DNA from 3 places in the Ectopseudomonas mendocina genome. Region 2 is predicted to be linked to each of the others. Evidence: predicted binding sites of a transcription regulator. Region 2 holds the regulator's gene; each other region holds the start of a gene.
The links. Region 2 encodes FliA, which starts transcription of late flagellar genes. Its sites were predicted from a motif close to CTAAAGTTTNNNNNNNNNNNGCCGNTAA; they were not measured.

Region 1 (4,082 bases), 310 kb from region 2:
GCGTCACGGGCACCGGCCTGCAGTTGCTCGATCATCTGCTGGATTTCCAACGCCGAGCTTTGCGTACGCTGCGCCAGGTTACGCACCTCGTCGGCCACCACGGCGAAACCACGCCCTGCCTCGCCCGCACGCGCAGCCTCGATGGCCGCGTTGAGCGCCAGCAGATTGGTCTGCTCGGAAATCCCCTTGATCACGTCAAGGATCTGGCCGATGTCGTTGCTCTTCTCGCTGAGCAACTCGATGTGCTTGCCCGAGGCCTGAATCTTCTCCGACAACTCGCTCATCGAGCCCAGGGTGCGCTCCACCATGCCCTGGCCTTCCTCGGCATCGCGGCGGGCGTCGCTGGCCTGCACCGAAGCGTCGGCGGCATTGCGCGCGATCTCCTGGGCGGCCGCGCCCAATTCGTTGATCGCCGCCGCGACGCTGTCGGTACGTGCAGCCTGCTCACTGGAGTTGCCCATCGAGGCATTGGAGGCCTGCACCACGGTGCTCACCCGCGCATGCACTTCGCGGGTCGCCGAGGCCACCTCACGGATCGACTCGTGAATACGCTCGACGAAGCGGTTGAAGGCACCAGCCAAGTCACCGAATTCATCACCGGAGTTGATCGTCAGACGCTGCGTCAGGTCACCCTCGCCCTCGGCGATGCCACCCATGGCATGGCTCATCACGTGCAGCGGACGCAGCAGGATACGGATCAGCGCCCCCAGCAGGATCAGGATGGCCACCACACCGATGACAGTGACCATCAACGCAGAGACGCGAAACTCGGTGAGCGCGGCGAACGCCTTGCTCTCGTCGACCGAAAGACCGACGTACCAGCGTACGCCTGCCAGCCCCTGCACCGGCAGGAAGGTGACAAGGCGCGCACCGCCGTCGATGGCCGACGCGCCCTGTAGGCCGGCCGCCAGGCGCGGCGCACCGCTGGGGAAGATATCCGCAAGGGTCTTGAGCACCAGGCTCTTGTCGGGATGCACCAGCACCGTGCCCTTGTCGTCGACCAGAAAGGCGTAGCCCATGCCGCCGAGGTCGAAGGAGTTGAGGATGTCGTCCACCGTCTGCAACTTCAGATCGCCTCCCACGACGCCCTGCAGAGTGCCGCCAGCGCTGACCGGACGGGTGATGGTGATCAGCAGACCGTCACGTGGATCGGCCGCCAGGTAGGGCTCGGTCAAACCCGGGCCGTTGCTACCCAGCGCGCTCTTGTACCAGGGACGCTGGCGCGGATCGTAGCCGGCAGGCAGCTCGCTGGGCGGATACTGGGTGTAGGTGCCATCGGTCTGGCCGAAATAGGTATAGAGGAAGGCCGAGGCGACGCTGCGGTGCTGCAGGTTCTTGCTCAGGGCCTCGGGCGAGGCATCGTCCTGCACGGACTCGGCGACGTTATCCAGCAATTGCATACGTCCCGTGAGCCAGTGCTGAATGTTGCCGGTGGACACCAGGCCAACGTCGTTGAGGTAGTTCGACAGGCTGTCACGAATCGCGTTGCGTTGCAGGTAATCGTTGTACAGCGCGAACGACGCGAAAGCCGCAATGACCACCAGGGAAGCAGCCAGCATGATCTTGTGACTGAATTTGAGGGTGCGCATGGAGAAAGCTCGCCAAAAAGAAGGGGTGAACGGGTACGCCTGGATTATCGGCCCGGCGTGCACCGTCTTGAGGCAGCCCGGCATCGGTTTGGCGACCTAAACGGATGGAAAACGGACGGACGAAGGGAATTTCCCCGAAAGGCCTGCCGTGCTAGTGTCGCCAGCTTTGTCGCCGCCTCACAAAGGACTCGTCGGATCATCATGAACCACGCCCTCGCCCAGTTGCAGCCCTACCCCTTCGAGAAACTCCGCGAACTGCTCGGCAGCGTGCAGCCTGCGGCGGACAAGCGCCCCATCGCCCTGTCCATTGGCGAGCCCAAGCACCGCTCGCCCGACTTCGTCGGCAAGGCGCTGACCGACAACCTCGACAAGCTGGCGGTATACCCCACCACGCTGGGCCTGCCAGAGCTGCGCCAGAGCATCGCCACCTGGTGCGAGCGTCGCTTCGGTGTACCGCAAGGCTGGCTGAATGCAGCGCGCCATGTGCTGCCGGTCAACGGCACCCGTGAAGCGCTGTTCGCCTTCACCCAGGCTGTTGTCGACCGCAACGCCAAGGGCCTGGTGGTCAGCCCCAACCCGTTCTACCAGATCTATGAAGGTGCGGCGTTTCTCGCCGGCGCCGAGCCGCACTACCTGCCCTGCCTGGAAGCTCACGGTTTCAATCCGGATTTCGACGCCGTGCCCAGCGAGGTCTGGCAGCGCTGCCAGATCCTGTTCCTCTGCTCGCCGGGCAACCCCACTGGCGCACTGATTCCGCTCGCCACCCTGAAGAAACTGATCGCCCTGGCCGATGAGCATGACTTCGTCATCGCCGCCGACGAATGCTACAGCGAGCTGTACTTCGACGAAGACGCGCCACCGCCCGGCCTGTTGAGTGCCTGCGCCGAGCTGGGCCGTAATGATTTCAAACGCTGCGTGGTGTTCCACAGCCTGTCCAAGCGCTCCAACCTGCCAGGCCTGCGCTCCGGCTTCGTGGCTGGCGACGCCGACATCCTCAAGCACTTCCTGCTGTATCGCACCTACCACGGCTGCGCCATGCCGGTACAAACCCAGCTGGCCAGCGTCGCTGCCTGGAACGACGAGGCGCACGTACGCGCCAACCGCGACATGTACCGCGAGAAGTTCGATGCCGTGCTGGACATTCTCGGCCCGGTTATGGACGTGCAGCGCCCCGACGGCGGTTTCTACCTGTGGGCCCGCACACCGGGTGACGACACCCTCTTCACCCGCGATCTGTTCGCCAGCGAGCACGTGACCGTGGTGCCAGGCTCCTACCTGTCGCGCGAAGTGAATGGCGTCAATCCGGGGGCCGGTCGCGTGCGCATGGCACTGGTTGCACCGCTGGCCGAATGCATCGAAGCAGCCGAGCGGATCGCGCGCTTCATTCGCGGCGCCTGACGGTTCGGTACGCGCGACGGCAAGCAGGATCGGCCTGAAGAAGCGGTGCGCACGGCGCACCCTACGTGACCCGCATCTACCCGCCCGTAGCCCGGATGCAATCCGGGATCATCGACCGAATAGCGCGCTCAGCCCTTGTGCAAGCGCGCCTCGGCGATATCCAGGTCGCGCAGAATCTCACTCAGCAGGTCATCGTCCAGCTCGTTGTCCTTGCGCATCCGGTACAGCTCCAGACGCTGAGTGCGCAATGCCTGCAAGCGCAGGCGATATTCCATGCGATCCATCTCGCGCTGATCCTCACGCGACTCTTCGGTATCACGGGTACGCGATAACAGGTCACGGTATTCGCTCATCAGCTTGGCCTTGATCTCGACCGACGCAATGGCGCCGTCGGCGTCAGCCGCACGTTCATCCTCGCGCTCCAGATAGCGAATGGCAGACTCCAGCACCTTGGCGCGATGCCGGTTCAGCTCACGCTCATGCAGCGCCGCATTGTCTTGCGGCAGTAGCGGCAAAATCCGCGGCAACGCGGCACTGGCCACCAGCAGTGACAACAGAATCACGCCGGCAGCAATCAAGATCAGCAGATCACGCTCCGGGAAAGCCTCACCACTGTTGAGCAGCAACGGCAGCGACATAACGCCCGCCAAGGTGACAGCCCCACGCACACCGCCCAGGGTCAGCACCGCGCTGAGTGCCACCCGCGACTGCCCGGCAAACCGTGTCGGCAGCCCTCGCCAGCGCCGAAATGTACCGGACGCACGCCAGTAGCCATACACCCAGACGAAGCGCAGCAACATCATCACGGCATAGATCGCCACCACGCACAGCAACGCCCATAGCGCAAAAGACCAGGAGTCGTCATGCGAGCCCAGCGCCGCACCAAGGATGTCCGGCAGTTGTAGCCCCAGCAGCAGGAAGATCAGGCCGTTGAAGGTGAACTCCAGCAGCGTCCATACGCTGCGATTGAGCATCCGCGTGGTGGTCTGCCGCGGCAGCAGATCCAGCCGGCTCTGCATCATGCCGGCTGCCACCGCGGACAGAATGCCGGACAGCCCCAGGTGCTCGGCAGCCACATAGGCGGCGAATGGCAGC
Region 2 (4,082 bases):
CAGCGCCCGGTCGAGGCCGCAGTGCCTGCTACGCCGGCTGTCGACCCCCGAGCGCTGGATGCCATGCGTTTCGAGCTGCACGGCCTGCGTGAGCTGATCGAAGTGCAACTGGGCTCCATTGCCTGGGGCCAACTGCAAAATCGTCGTCCGCAACAAGCCAATCTGTGGCGTCGCCTGCAGCGCATGGGCCTGTCTGCCGAGCTGTCGCAGGCGCTGCTGAGCAAGGTGGCAGGCGTGGCCGAGCCGCGTCAGGCCTGGCGCATGCTGCTGGCGCACCTGGCCCACGCGATCAGAACGCCGAAGGTAGAACCGCTGGAGGAGGGCGGGGTGATTGCCTTGGTCGGCCCGGCTGGCATGGGCAAGACCACCACCCTAGCCAAGCTGGCCGCGCGTTACGTGCTTAAGTACGGCGCGCAGCAGGTCGCTCTGGTGAGCATGGACAGTTACCGTATTGGCGCGCAGGAGCAACTCAAGACCCTGGGGCGTATCCTGGGGGTATCGGTGACTCAGGTCGATCCTGGTCAGTCGTTGCTGCAGGCGCTGACTCCGCTGGCGAAAAAGCGTGTGGTGCTCGTCGATACTGCGGGCCTGCCGGGTAACGATCCCGCACTGCGTCTGCAACTGGAAAGCCTGGCTTCGGCGCGTATCAATGCGAAAAATTATCTGGTTCTGGCTGCAACAAGTCAGAGCCAAGTGCTCAAGGCGGCCTACCATAGTTACAAGCGTTGTGGACTGGCAGGCTGCATACTGACGAAACTGGACGAGGCGGCGAGCCTGGGCGAGGTTTTAGGTCTGGCTATAGGCCAGCATCTGCCGGTAGCCTATGTCACGGACGGGCCGCGTATTCCGGACGATCTGCAGGTGCCGCGCAGTCATCAACTGGTCAGTCGCGCGGTAGGTTTGCAGGCCGCCGAGGAGCCGAGCGAAGATGCCATGGCGCAGATGTTCGCCGGGCTATACCACAGTCCGGCACGTGCCGGCTGAAGCGACGAGAACAGTGCATCCTCCCGCGTGGTTGGCGGGAGTGAACGGCCAAATGGCCAAGTCGAAGTTAGACAAGGTGTAGAAATAACATGGGTATGCATCCCGTACAGGTGATTGCGGTGACTGGCGGCAAGGGTGGCGTCGGCAAGACCAACGTGTCGGTCAATCTGTCCATGGCCCTGGCCGATCTCGGCCGTCGGGTGATGCTGATGGACGCTGACCTTGGCCTGGCCAACGTCGACGTTCTGTTGGGCCTGACGCCCAAGCGCACCCTGGCCGATGTGATCGCAGGTGAATGCGATCTGCGTGACGTGCTGCTGCAGGGGCCGGGCGGCATCCGTATCGTGCCGGCGGCGTCCGGTACGCAGAGCATGGTCAGTCTTACGCCGATGCAGCACGCCGGCCTGATCCAGGCATTCAGCGATATCAGCGAAAACCTGGACGTACTGGTGATCGATACTGCGGCCGGTATTGGCGATGCGGTGGTCAGCTTCGTTCGCGCGGCGCAGGAAATTCTCGTAGTGGTGTGCGATGAGCCGACCTCGATCACCGACGCCTACGCGCTGATCAAATTGCTCAATCGTGACCACGGTATCAGCCGCTTCCGCGTGTTGGCCAACATGGCCCACAGCCCGCAGGAAGGGCGCAATCTCTTTGCTAAGCTGACCAAGGTGACGGATCGTTTCCTCGATGTCGCCCTGCAGTATGTCGGTGCCGTGCCCTACGATGAGTGTGTGCGTAAAGCCGTGCAGAAGCAGCGTGCCGTCTATGAAGCCTTCCCACGATCCAAGTGCGCCCTGGCGTTCAAGGCGATAGCTCAGAAGGTCGACACCTGGCCGTTGCCGGCCAATCCCCGTGGCCATCTGGAATTTTTCGTCGAGCGTCTGGTGCATCAACCGACTGCAGACTCGGCCGTATGACAGCAGCCTCTGGACTTCGTATGTACAACAAGGCTCAGGCGCAGGATTCCCAGCATCAGCTGATCGAACGCTATGCGCCGCTGGTCAAGCGGATTGCCTATCACTTATTGGCCCGTCTGCCGGCCAGCGTGCAGGTCGATGACCTGATCCAGGCCGGCATGATCGGCCTGCTCGAAGCCTCGCGCAAATACGACTCCAGCAAGGGTGCCAGCTTCGAAACCTTCGCCGGTATCCGTATTCGTGGTGCCATGCTCGATGAGGTGCGCAAGGGGGATTGGGCGCCGCGTTCGGTACACCGCAACAGCCGTATGGTCAGCGATGCGATTCGTGTTGTTGAAGCCAGAACGGGGCGTGACGCTAAAGATCACGAAGTTGCGGCCGAACTCCAATTGAGTCTGGAGGATTACTACGGCATTCTTGGCGACACTTTGGGCAGCCGCCTGTTCAGCTTCGACGACCTGTTGCAGGACGGCGAGCATGGCGGGTTGCACGAAGACGCCGGGCACACCCACCTCGAACCTTCGCGGGACCTCGAAGACGAACGCTTCCAGGCGGCTTTGGCCGATGCCATCGCTGGTTTGCCGGAGCGTGAACGTCTCGTGCTGGCGCTGTATTACGACGAAGAACTGAACTTGAAAGAAATCGGCGAAGTGCTGGGGGTTAGCGAGTCACGCGTCAGCCAGTTGCATAGCCAGTGCGCAGCGCGTCTGCGTTCGCGGCTAAGTGAATGGCGCGCTGGCTGAACAGCGTATTCGCAGGCTTAAACGGCCTGTTAACGGTTTCATGATTAAAGGACGTGGTTGCGAGCGCAATACGTTTGGGACTGTACGGAGGTCGACTTGGACAAGAACATGAAAATCCTCATCGTTGACGATTTCTCGACGATGCGACGGATCATCAAGAACCTCTTGCGGGATTTGGGTTTCACCAACACCGCAGAAGCCGACGATGGCACCTCGGCGCTGCCGATGCTGCAAAGCGGCAGCTTCGACTTTCTGGTGACCGACTGGAACATGCCCGGTATGACCGGCATCGACCTGCTACGTGCCGTGCGCGCCGACGAACGTCTGAAGCACCTGCCGGTGTTGATGGTGACGGCCGAAGCCAAGCGCGATCAGATCATCGAGGCGGCCCAAGCCGGTGTGAACGGCTATGTGGTCAAACCCTTCACTGCCCAGGTGCTGAAGGAAAAGATCGAGAAGATCTTCGAGCGGGTCAACGGCTGATGTCGGCCGCGAGGGTGCTATGGAACACGATGACTCCACGCTGGGTGACCTTGAGTCGACCCTGAAAAGCAACGCCCGCGATCTGGTCGATAGCCTCGAACAAGGCAACTTCGGCGCCGCGGTACAACTGATTAATGAGCTCAACAAGGTTCGTGATCGTGGCCTGTATCACGAGGTCGGCAAGCTGACCCGTGAGCTGCACAATGCCATTGTCAATTTCCAGCTTGATCCGCGTATGCCGCATGCCCAGGAGCTGTCGCAGATCGCCGATGCCACCGAACGCCTGAATTATGTGGTCACCATGACCGAGAAGGCTGCCAACCGCACCATGGATCTGGTGGAGCAGAGCGCGCCGCTGGTCAATGACCTGAGCGATGAGGCGCAGAGTCTGAGCGTTGAGTGGGGCCGTTTCATGCGTCGTGAAATGGGCGCCGATGGCTTTCGTGAGTTGGCCAAGCGTATCGAACTGTTCCTCGCTCGCAGCGAGCGTGATGGCAACAAGCTCTCCAGCCATCTCAACGACATTTTGCTGGCGCAGGACTACCAGGATCTGACTGGCCAAGTGATCAAACGTGTCACCCAACTGGTGACCGAGGTGGAAAGCAACCTGCTCAAGCTGATGTTGATGGCCAGTCAGGTCGACCGTTTTGCCGGTATTCAGCACGATCACGAAGTGCTGCGCGCCGAACAGGAAAAATTAAAAGAGCCATCGCGGGGTGAAGGTCCGCAGATTCATGCCGATAAGCGTGATGACGTTGCCTCCAGCCAGGACGATGTCGACGACCTGCTGTCCAGCCTAGGGTTCTAAGGAGCACACAATATGAGCTTCGGCGCCGATGAAGAGATCCTCCAGGATTTCCTGGTAGAGGCCGGCGAGATTCTCGAACAGTTGTCCGAACAATTAGTCGAGCTGGAAAGCCGACCGGACGACATGAACCTGCTCAACGCCATC
Region 3 (4,082 bases), 2.7 Mb from region 2:
AGTCTTGCTGGCCAGGGCCCGCACCTCGTCCGCCACCACCGCAAAGCCACGCCCACTCTCACCCGCGCGCGCCGCCTCAATGGCTGCGTTGAGCGCAAGCAGGTTGGTCTGCTCGGCAATGGACTGAATCACCGTCAACACCACTTCGATCTGCTCGCTCTGCTTGGCCAAACGCTCAATTACCGCCGAGCCGTCAGCCACGCGCGCCACCAAACCCTCGATCAATGACGACAAGCGCTGGGCAATAGCAGCGTTCTCATGCGCCGCCTGCCGGATAGTATCGACGCGCTGCAACGCCTCCTGCATGGCCTGGCTTTCCGCCTGAGCCTCGTCGGCCATTTGCTCCAGGGCCTGCAAACTGCCCGCCACCTCATCGCGCTGCCGCCCGGCAGCTGCTTCGGCCGCCACACCACGCTGGGTCAGGCTGCGAATCTGCTCACCAGTACGCAGCGCCACCTCTCCAGACTCACGAACGATAGGCTGCAGCTTGGCGATAAAGCGGTTGACCGCATCTGCCATCTCCCCCACTTCGTCCTGGCTGTCGATACTCACACGTCGGGTCAGATCGCCCTCGCCAGCGGCCAGGTCGTTCAGTGCGGCACTGAGCAGACGCAAGCGACTGAGCACGCGCCAGCCCAGCACCAGTGCGACCACCACCAGAGCCAACGCACCAACGATCAGCAGCCCCAAGGCAATATTCCAACGCAGCGCGTCAGCCGCCACCCGCACCGAGTCCCCACCATTGCGCGCCATTTCCTGGGTGTAGCGCTCGGCCGACTGCAAGCGCTCACGCAGCGCACGAGTAGCCTCTTCGGAAGCCCCAGCCAGACTACTATCGACCAACTCACCCGCACCGCCGACCAGAGCCGTGAAGCGACCATCCAGCGCTGCCAGCTCCTTTTCGACCACATCCAGCGACAACCCCATCTGCACCCTGCCGATCTGCGCCCCCATCGGATTGATACTGGCCTCAACCACATAGACACGCGCGTCACGCGATGCCGCATCGACCAACTTGTCCAACGGCGAGTCACCCTGTCCTGCCGCGATCAGTTCGCGCACCTGTGCGCTGCTACGATTGAAGTTGCGCGTCAGTCGCTTGCCCTCGCCGTCATAGATAATGGCGAACAGCACGGCCGGATCCTGTTGAGCGATACGAGTGAGCGCAGTCAGCGCCGGAATATCCAGATCCCAAATGGATTTCGGCGCCACACCGGCGAGCAATTGCGCAAGCGCCTGACCGGATTGTTTGAGATTGCCTTCGAGTACGACACGAAGCTGCTGCTGCTCATCCTTCAACTGCCCGGAAAGCCCCTCACCAAGACGAGTTCGGGTACTGCCAGCCAACGCAGCAAGGCCCTGGCTCATCTCGCGCTCAGCCATGTTCAGCTCTTCGCCCAGACGGCGACTCTCGCCCCCCAGGCGCTGCGCCAGATCCTCGACCATGCCGTCGACCGAGGCACGCATCAACCACACCGCCAGCCCGACCTGCACCAGCATGGCCAAGCCGAGCGCGACGAATACAGGACGCAGCAGGCGGCTGCGCAACATGGAAAGGATGGCGAACACTGGGGACACTCCTCAACGACCGTATCAGCTATAACGGCGACTTCCGGGATTTGTTGAGCACAAGCAAAGCGCATGCCCAGGTTTGCACTGAAAAACGGCGATAAACCAACCAATAGCCAGCAGTATGGGCGCAAAAACGTGTCAGCAGCACCGCCCAGCAAAACAGTCGCCATAAGCAAGCAGGCAATAAAAAAGCCGCCCGAAGGCGGCTCTTTCAGCTAGACAGACGTCGATCAGGCGAACGGATGACGCAGCACGATGGTTTCGTTGCGATCCGGGCCCGTGGAAATGATGTCGATCGGCGCACCGACCAGCTCTTCCACACGCCTGATGTAGGCGCGAGCGGCTTCCGGCAGCTCTTCCAGACTCTTGGCACCCAGAGTGGACTCGCTCCAGCCCGGCATCTCCTCGTAGACCGGCTGCAGGCCAATGTAGCTGTCAGCATCGGTCGGCGCATCGATCAGCACCTGACCATTGGCGTCCTTGTAGCCGGTGCAGATGCGGATGGTTTCCAGACCGTCGAGCACGTCCAGCTTGGTCAGGCACAGGCCGGAGATGCTGTTGATCTCGATGGCACGACGCAGGATCACGGCATCGAACCAACCACAGCGACGGGCACGGCCGGTGGTGGCACCGAACTCATGGCCACGCTTGGCGAGGAAGGCGCCAATATCGTCGAACAGTTCGGTCGGGAACGGGCCGGAACCAACACGGGTGGTGTAGGCCTTGGTGATACCGAGGATGTAATCCAGGTACAGCGGACCGAAACCGGAGCCAGTGGCAATGCCGCCAGCGGTGGTGTTGGAGCTGGTGACGTAAGGGTAGGTGCCGTGGTCGATGTCCAGCAACGAGCCCTGAGCACCTTCGAACATGATGTCCTTACCTTCACGGCGCAGGTCATGCAGCACCGCGGTGACGTCGGCCATCATCGGCTTGAGCAGCTCGGCGTACTCCATGCACTCATCCAGAGTCTTCTGGAAGTCGATGGCCGGCTCTTTGTAGAAGTTGACCAGCTGGAAGTTGTGATAATCCAGCAGCTCACCCAGCTTGGCGGCGAAACGCTCGCGATGGAACAGGTCACCGACGCGCAGACCGCGACGCGCAACCTTGTCTTCATAGGCCGGGCCAATACCGCGACCGGTGGTGCCGATCTTGGCATCGCCACGCGCCTTCTCGCGCGCCTGATCCAGGGCCACGTGATAGGACAGGATCAGCGGGCAGGCCGGGCTGATACGCAGTCGCTCGCGCACCGGTACGCCCTTCTCTTCCAGCTTGGTGATTTCACGCATCAGCGCATCAGGCGCGACGACCACGCCATTGCCGATCAGGCACTCGACGCCTTCACGCAGGATGCCGGACGGAATCAGGTGCAGGACGGTCTTCTCACCATCGATCACCAGGGTGTGGCCAGCATTGTGGCCTCCCTGGTAACGCACGACTGCAGCGGCCTGTTCGGTGAGCAGATCGACGATCTTGCCCTTGCCCTCATCACCCCACTGGGTGCCCAGGACGACGACATTCTTACCCATAAACTTGTCCTCTTCGCGCAAGCTTCGATGCCGGCCGCGGGCCGGCGAAAATGAATTCAGGACGCCAGGGGCGCCACCTGCCAACGTCCATCGCGCAGCGCCAGCAGGCGGTCACAGCCTGCCTCGCGCGCATCCGCCTCACTCTGCCCGGGCAGCGCCTGTACCACGCGCTCGCCCTCACCACGCAGACGACGAACGGCCTGCCACAGATAGAGGTCATGATTGTCCGGCGCCCAGACACCGCTGACTGCCTCGTCCAGGCGCATATCACCCAGGGTCACCAGAGTCTTCAGATCGGTGGAAAAGCCAGTAGCCGGGCGCGCCCGACCAAATACCGCGCCGGTATCGTCGTAACGGCCACCTTGAGCAATGGCACCGCCCTCACCAGGTACGAAAGCAGCGAATACCACCCCGGTGTGATAGTTGTAGCCGCGCAGCTCGCCCAGATCGAAGTACAGTGGTAGCTCCGGATAGCGCAGCTCCAGGGCATCGGCGATGGCCACCAGCTCATCGAGCGCAGCATGCACCTCATCGGGCGCCTCGACCAATGCAGCCTGAGCCAGATCCAGTACGTCACGCCCACCGCACAGCTCGGCTAGCGAGCGCAGCATGTTGCCCAATCCCACCGGCAGTGCGGTGGTCAGGGTCTCGATTTCGTCCATTGCCTTGCGCTGCAACGCGTCGAACAGCTGCTGCTCGGCCTCACCAGACAGACCGGCAGCACGCGCCAGCCCGCGGTAGATGCCGACATGACCGAGATCCATGTGCACGTCCGGCACCGCGGCCAACTCGAGGGTCTCGACCAGCAGACTGATCACCTCGATATCGCTGGCCGGGCTGGCGTCACCATAGAGCTCGGCGCCCAACTGGATCGGGCTGCGCGAGGTGGTCAACGCACGCGGCTTGGCGTGCAGCACGCTACCGGCATAGCACAGACGGCTCGGCCCTTCGCGGCGCAGGGTGTGCGCGTCGATGCGCGCCACC

Region 1: the regulator FliA is predicted to act here: its motif matches at 1,634-1,661, upstream of C7A17_RS19390 (methyl-accepting chemotaxis protein).
Region 3: the regulator FliA is predicted to act here: its motif matches at 1,600-1,627, upstream of C7A17_RS06690 (methyl-accepting chemotaxis protein).

What each region holds. Positions count from the first base shown of each region.
Region 1 is NZ_CP027657.1:4,160,511-4,164,592, reverse strand. Features, by position in the region: gene C7A17_RS19390 (methyl-accepting chemotaxis protein) at 1-1,589, opposite strand, end outside; gene dapC (succinyldiaminopimelate transaminase) at 1,791-2,987, shown strand; gene C7A17_RS19380 (Na+/H+ antiporter) at 3,116-4,082, opposite strand, start outside.
Region 2 is NZ_CP027657.1:4,466,265-4,470,346, forward strand. Features, by position in the region: gene flhF (flagellar biosynthesis protein FlhF) at 1-984, shown strand, start outside; gene fleN (flagellar synthesis regulator FleN) at 1,074-1,904, shown strand; gene fliA (RNA polymerase sigma factor FliA) at 1,901-2,647, shown strand; gene C7A17_RS20645 (chemotaxis response regulator CheY) at 2,756-3,130, shown strand; gene C7A17_RS20650 (protein phosphatase CheZ) at 3,150-3,938, shown strand; gene C7A17_RS20655 (chemotaxis protein CheA) at 3,951-4,082, shown strand, end outside.
Region 3 is NZ_CP027657.1:1,433,345-1,437,426, forward strand. Features, by position in the region: gene C7A17_RS06690 (methyl-accepting chemotaxis protein) at 1-1,569, opposite strand, end outside; gene C7A17_RS06695 (adenylosuccinate synthase) at 1,803-3,098, opposite strand; gene C7A17_RS06700 (ATP phosphoribosyltransferase regulatory subunit) at 3,155-4,082, opposite strand, start outside.